DNA from 3 places in the Bacillus sp. N5-665 genome. Region 2 is predicted to be linked to each of the others. Evidence: predicted binding sites of a transcription regulator. Region 2 holds the regulator's gene; each other region holds the start of a gene.
The links. The regulator CtsR, encoded in region 2, represses protease genes until heat stress. The targets are predictions, from matches to a motif close to ATGGTCAATAAAGGTCAAACA.
Positions count from the first base shown of each region.

Region 1 (2,262 bases), 460 kb from region 2:
GGAAATGGAGCTGTGGTTCAAAAACGAGTTAAGGTTTCATTAAAAAACGGTTTACAAGCACGTCCGGCTGCGTTGTTTGTACAAGAGGCCAATCGCTTTCATGCGGATATCTTCATCGAGAAAGATGGAAAGACAGTGAATGCAAAGAGCATAATGGGGATTATGAGCTTAGCAATTGGAACTGGTAGCATGATAACAATTACAACAGAAGGTTCAGATGCAGAAGAAGCTTTAGAAGCATTAGCTGCATATATACAATAAGAAGCTATCGCGCATGTGCGATAGCTTTTTTGTTTTGTTGTTTGGTGTTTGTCTGTGGGGGTATGCACGTGCGGAGGTTTGACCATAAAAAAGCGCCCTATTATAGGGCGCTTCCGCTTTAAATGTATCCAGCTCCAGCGGCTAGAATCTCCGGTCGTTTCGCCCCTTCATTCGAGGCAAAAAGCGCCTCGGAATCAGGGGCTCCATCGTCCTGCGATTCTGAACGAGCCGCTTCCGCTTTTAAGTATTAACGATTTGTAAAGATCTTATCGATTAAGCCGTATTCTAGAGCTCTTTCAGCTGTCATGAAGTTGTCGCGGTCTGTGTCGCGTTGTAGTACTTCAAGTGGTTGACCTGTGCGGTCAGCAAGAATTTGGTTTAGTTTTTCACGTAAGAATAGGATACGTTTTGCAGCGATTTCGATTTCAGTCGCTTGACCTTGTGCTCCACCAAGTGGTTGGTGAATCATTACTTCACTGTTTGGAAGTGCATAACGTTTTCCTTTTTCACCTGCTGCAAGTAAGAATGCACCCATAGATGCAGCCATACCGATACAGATTGTTGATACTTGTGGTTTAATAAATTGCATTGTATCGTAAATTGCCATACCTGCTGTGATAGAACCACCAGGGCTATTGATGTAGATGTGAATATCTTTTTCTGGATCTTGAGATTCCAAGAATAAAAGCTGGGAAACGATTGAGTTAGCTACGTTGTCATCAATTGCACTACCAAGCATAATGATGCGGTCTTTTAATAGTCGAGAGTAAATATCGTAAGCGCGTTCTCCACGATTTGTTTGTTCAATTACTGTAGGAATTAAATTCATCTGTTATTTCCTCCTTCTAAAGCTTTCTTAGTCTTATAATACAATTATGGTCAATAAAGGTCAAACGAAACCACTTTAAATCAAAAAAATATGTAGTTGTACCATGAATTATTCGCTATGTTTTTGAAATTCCCTGCTTATGTATCTTCAACATCATAACCGAATTACATAAATTTAAACGTCATGAAAGCTGCATACAAAAAGAAAAGAACGCCTTTTTACTGAAGCGTTCTTTCGATATCTAATCTTTTAAAAGATAGGTTACTTTATTTAAAATCTTTTCGATGTGTTTTGCGTTTTTACTATACATTTCGCTTGCTGATTTCGACTTTGTTTCTAGGGAAAATAGTTCAAGATCAGCATGACATTTTTTTAAAGATGCTAATAATAAAGGCTTGTTTTGAGGAGAAGGCATTTGTAGTTTGTCATTATAAATGTCGATAGTAAGTTGTCCGTATGAATCCACTTGACCGAGAAAGACATTTTCAATAACAACACCGAGCTTTTCTAGTTCAGAATGTAACCAAGCACGGTTATGTCCACTAGAGGATAGAGGTTCATCTAAGACATTGCCATCCATAATAACAGTTTGCGGTTCTTTTTCATTTGGTACTTTTAACCCGATGTCTTTTGCTGTAAGTGGCTGAGAATCTTTCTTTAATAATACATTTAATTCTCCGCTCGGTTCTAAGACAGCAAATTCGACTTCAGCTATACTGAATGCACCATTTCCTCTAAGAAGTTCAAGTAATTCATCACTTGTATATTTCTCTTTCTTTAAATTATCCTCAAGTACTTTGCCGTCCTTTATTAAAACGGTAGACTTTCCTTCAAAAAAGTCTCTAGCAGTTTTGTTTTTTAAGGAAAGAATTCCAACGAAAAAAGGTACCGAGGCGAAAATAAGTATGGCAAAGACACCATGGAAAAACTTTTGATCAAGCCCTGTAGATATTTGAGCAGCGATATCACCGATTGTCATTCCCGCTATGTATTCAAAAAAGGAAAGTTGAGAGATTTGTCTTTTTCCTAAGCATTTTGTAATAGTGAATAAAATAATTAATATGAATACAGAGCGAAGGATGACAAGTGTCCATTCCGGCAGGTGAGACATAGTCATTTCCTCCAGTCTACTTAAAACCCTTTATATTGAGGTTCTTCGCGTTCTAATACTG
Region 1 is NZ_CP093325.1:364,438-366,699, forward strand. Features, by position in the region: gene MNO09_RS04035 (HPr family phosphocarrier protein) at 13-261, shown strand; gene clpP (ATP-dependent Clp endopeptidase proteolytic subunit ClpP) at 509-1,090, opposite strand; gene MNO09_RS04045 (DUF421 domain-containing protein) at 1,332-2,201, opposite strand; gene MNO09_RS04050 (DUF1657 domain-containing protein) at 2,222-2,262, opposite strand, start outside.
Region 1: a site for CtsR is predicted at 1,137-1,157, ahead of clpP (ATP-dependent Clp endopeptidase proteolytic subunit ClpP). Genes of this name have one in related genera too.

Region 2 (2,262 bases):
GTTGGAAATCATTCGTAGAGTGCAAAGGCATAAGGGAGCTTGACTGCGAGACCTACAAGTCGAGCAGGGACGAAAGTCGGGCTTAGTGATCCGGTGGTTCCGCATGGAAGGGCCATCGCTCAACGGATAAAAGCTACCCCGGGGATAACAGGCTTATCTCCCCCAAGAGTCCACATCGACGGGGAGGTTTGGCACCTCGATGTCGGCTCATCGCATCCTGGGGCTGTAGTCGGTCCCAAGGGTTGGGCTGTTCGCCCATTAAAGCGGTACGCGAGCTGGGTTCAGAACGTCGTGAGACAGTTCGGTCCCTATCCGTCGTGGGCGTAGGAAATTTGAGAGGAGCTGTCCTTAGTACGAGAGGACCGGGATGGACGCACCGCTGGTGTACCAGTTGTTCTGCCAAGGGCATAGCTGGGTAGCTATGTGCGGAAGGGATAAGTGCTGAAAGCATCTAAGCATGAAGCCCCCCTCAAGATGAGATTTCCCATAGCGTAAGCTAGTAAGATCCCTGAAAGATGATCAGGTTGATAGGTTCGAGGTGGAAGCATGGTGACATGTGGAGCTGACGAATACTAATAGATCGAGGACTTAACCATATAATATGTAGCAATGTTATCTAGTTTTGAAGGAATATGCCTTCATAGTTTGGTGATGATGGCAGAGAGGTCACACCCGTTCCCATACCGAACACGGAAGTTAAGCTCTCTAGCGCCGATGGTAGTTGGGACCTTGTCCCTGTGAGAGTAGGACGTCGCCAAGCAACTAAACACGAGTCAAATGACTCGTGTTTTTTCGTGTTTTCTTTTATAATCCATAGTAATTAAAAAATGTGTTTAAATAATTATTATTTTGATTAAATACAGGGGAATGTGGCTAGGATAGTGAATAAGCAAAAGAGTTGCAAATTTTATTAATACGTATATAATTAAAGTCAAAGATAGTCAAAGTCAATAAAGGTGGCGGATAAATGAGAAATATATCTAATATCATTGAGCAATATCTAAAGCAAGTTATTGACTTAAGTAATAATAATGTGATTGAAATCAAAAGAAATGAGATTGCGGATCGATTCGAGTGCGTACCATCTCAAATCAATTATGTAATCAATACCCGTTTTACGTTAGAAAGAGGATTTGTAGTAGAAAGTAAACGTGGTGGAGGAGGTTACATTCGCATTATAAAAGTCAAACTGCATGACGATATAGACATGATCGATCAAATGCTTCATATGATTGATCATAGCGTTGCGCAAGGGAATGCAGAGAGTATGATTATACGTTTAATAGAAGAGGGAATCATAACAAATCGTGAAGCTAAACTTATGTTAAGTGTACTAGATCGTTCTGTATTATCAATGGATGTTCCTTCTCGAGATGAACTTAGGGCTCGAATATTATGCGCAATGTTAAGAACACTGAAATATAAATAAATATAGCTTTTGTAAAAGAATAATAACTAAGAGATAAGGCAGTTAAATATTGTAGAGGTTTTGAAAAAGAACACGCACTTTTATTTAAACAAGTAAAGGAAAGTGAACAATCTAGTAATGTATGAAAAGTACTATCAGATAGATCGTTCCTATTGTAAAGGTGGGGATAGTGATGACTTGTCAAAACTGTAATATAAGACCAGCAACTTTACATTATACAAAAGTAATCAACGAAAAGAAGACGGAAGTTCATCTTTGTGAGCAATGTGCAGAACAAAGTGGCTATACGTCTTTCTTTCAATCACCGCAGTCTAACTTTTCATTCCATGATTTATTTGCTGGGTTATTACACGATGAATCAACAATGTTTGAAGAAGGACAAAACGGGCTTTCGAATACAAGTATATTAAGGTGTCCAGATTGTAAGATGACATATGAGCAATTTACAAAGGTGGGACGGTTTGGATGTGCTTCTTGTTACGATACATTTAAGGAACATTTAAAGCCATTATTAAAACGTCTGCACGGCGGACATACAGATCATTGTGGAAAAATTCCGGAACGTATAGAAGGAAATCTTCACTTAAAGAAAGAATTAGATGAACTAAAACTCATTCTGAAACAATACGTACAGAAAGAGGAGTTTGAGAAAGCTGCTGAAGTAAGGGATAACATTCGAGGTCTTGAAAATCAGCTTAGTGAGCATAGAGAGGGGGAATAGTTCTATGTCACTGGACAAAATTATGAATGAAGCGATTAGTCCATGGATGAAGGGGGATGGCCCTGATTCTGATATTGTTTTAAGTAGTCGAATTCGTTTGGCTCGTAATTTT
Region 2 is NZ_CP093325.1:5,427,421-5,429,682, reverse strand. Features, by position in the region: rRNA gene MNO09_RS30450 (23S ribosomal RNA) at 1-596, shown strand, start outside; rRNA gene rrf (5S ribosomal RNA) at 645-760, shown strand; gene ctsR (transcriptional regulator CtsR) at 968-1,429, shown strand; gene mcsA (protein-arginine kinase activator protein McsA) at 1,602-2,150, shown strand; gene mcsB (protein-arginine kinase McsB) at 2,155-2,262, shown strand, end outside.

Region 3 (2,262 bases), 1.1 Mb from region 2:
GTTCTTTATAGTAATCAAAACTAGCACGGAATGGACGTCCTGTTGAAATAACGACAATATGTCCTTGTTCCTTTGCTTTTGCAATTGTATGTTTTGTTCGAGTGGAAATTATTTTGTTGTCTGTCAATAAAGTGCCGTCTAAGTCTAATGCGATTAAATGCTGTTTATTCATAATTTCACCTCTTATAATAATTTTTTTGTTTCTATCTGTATTTCCGTTTTTAATATGCAGAAATAAGAGGTTAAACTGGGTGAGAACACCAAAGATGGAAAGTTCACTATATATCCATCTTACGTCGCAAAGTGCTGCGGTGTCTACTATTTCTCGCTGGAAATTAAGAAAAGTCAATATCTTTTTAGAAAGTTCAAACAATGTTTCTTTCATTATGTACAAATTGTGAAAAGGGTTACATTGCTCGTATGATGAGGCTTATAATGAATATGTAATCTTCTCGTATATGTTTGACTCTCCTTTGAAGCTGGCCTATAGTAGGTTGGTTTCTTTTTTTTCTACAAATAGGAAAGAAATCCCTTCCTATGCTTGTGTCATTCATGTATATGTACGAGAACGAAATGTAGTACTTGTTTCCTAAACATGACAGAAAAGCTTTCTTTTAAAATGGATATACTAATGAGGCAAAGACGTCATGGAAGGAGAATGGAAATGGGACAAAATCGCAGGTTTCGTTCTGGACAAAAAGCGCCAAACGATGGCATTTACGTAGAAATTGGTGAAACAGGAAGTATGGTAAAAGATCCGCAAATGGTGAAATTAACTGCGGGTGAAAAGTTTCCAGATAACGCGAATCATAACCGTCAGTGGACGTATAAAAGAAAACCGTAACAGAAGCCGCAATCATTATTGCGGCTTTTTTGTCGTTACAAATTATAATTTCATTTACCGTATATTTTTCAACTGTATAATGAATGTTCCCTTTTTCTTTTTCCAATAATAAGTTTGAAAATACATAAGCAAAATTATTGTATAAAAAAGTCAGTTGGCGTATAATCAAATCAAAGGTCAAAGAAAGTCAAACATTTGGGGGACTGTAAAGATGGACTTAAATCAAATGACAACAAAAACACAAGAGGCGATTATGAGTGCCCAATCTTTAGCGGTATCTCATCATCATCAAGAAGTAGATACTATTCATCTCTTGTTTACATTATTAGAAGAGCAAGATGGGTTAGCAGTGCGTATTTTTCAAAAAATGAATGTCGATATAGAAGCGTTAAAGCAAGGCGCCGAAAGTTTAATTAAGAAAAAACCTTCTGTAACGGGAAGCGGTGCAGAAGTAGGGAAATTATATATAACAGGTGCTCTGCAACAACTACTTGTAAGAGCAGGAAAAGAAGCAGAGAAATTGCAAGATGACTACATTTCAGTTGAACATGTATTGCTTGCTTTTTCAGAAGAAAAAGGCGATATAAATCAATTACTTACAAGATTTCACATTACAAAAGATAACTTATTACAGTCTTTAATGACAGTTCGGGGGAATCAAAGAGTGACTAGTCAAAATCCAGAAGCAACTTATGAAGCGTTAGAAAAATATGGTCGTGATTTAGTGGCGGAAGTGAGAGCAGGGAAAATTGATCCTGTTATCGGTCGCGATAGTGAAATTCGACGTGTAATCCGCATTCTTTCACGTAAAACGAAAAACAACCCGGTTTTAATTGGTGAACCCGGTGTTGGTAAAACAGCAATCGTTGAAGGATTAGCACAGCGTATTGTGAAGAAGGATGTACCAGAAGGATTAAAAGATAGAACAATCTTCGCATTAGATATGAGTGCACTTGTAGCTGGAGCGAAATTCCGTGGTGAGTTTGAAGAGCGTCTGCAAGCTGTATTAAATGAAATTAAAAAGAGTGAAGGCCGCATTTTATTATTCATTGATGAACTTCACACAATCGTCGGCGCTGGTAAAACAGAAGGTGCGATGGACGCAGGAAATATGTTAAAACCGATGCTTGCGCGCGGTGAACTGCATTGTATCGGGGCGACAACGTTAGATGAGTATCGTAAATATATTGAGAAAGATCCAGCGCTAGAAAGACGTTTCCAACAAGTATTAGCAGAAGAACCAACTGTTGAAGATACAATTTCCATTTTACGTGGTTTAAAAGAGCGCTTTGAAATTTATCACGGTGTAAATATTCATGACCGCGCGATTGTAGCAGCATCCGTTTTATCAGATCGATATATTTCGGATCGTTTCTTACCAGATAAAGCGATTGATCTTGTTGACGAAGCGTGCGCAA
Region 3 is NZ_CP093325.1:4,367,490-4,369,751, reverse strand. Features, by position in the region: gene MNO09_RS25030 (Cof-type HAD-IIB family hydrolase) at 1-172, opposite strand, end outside; gene MNO09_RS25025 (YjzC family protein) at 665-844, shown strand; gene clpB (ATP-dependent chaperone ClpB) at 1,056-2,262, shown strand, end outside.
Region 3: a site for CtsR is predicted at 1,018-1,038, ahead of clpB (ATP-dependent chaperone ClpB). Genes of this name have one in related genera too.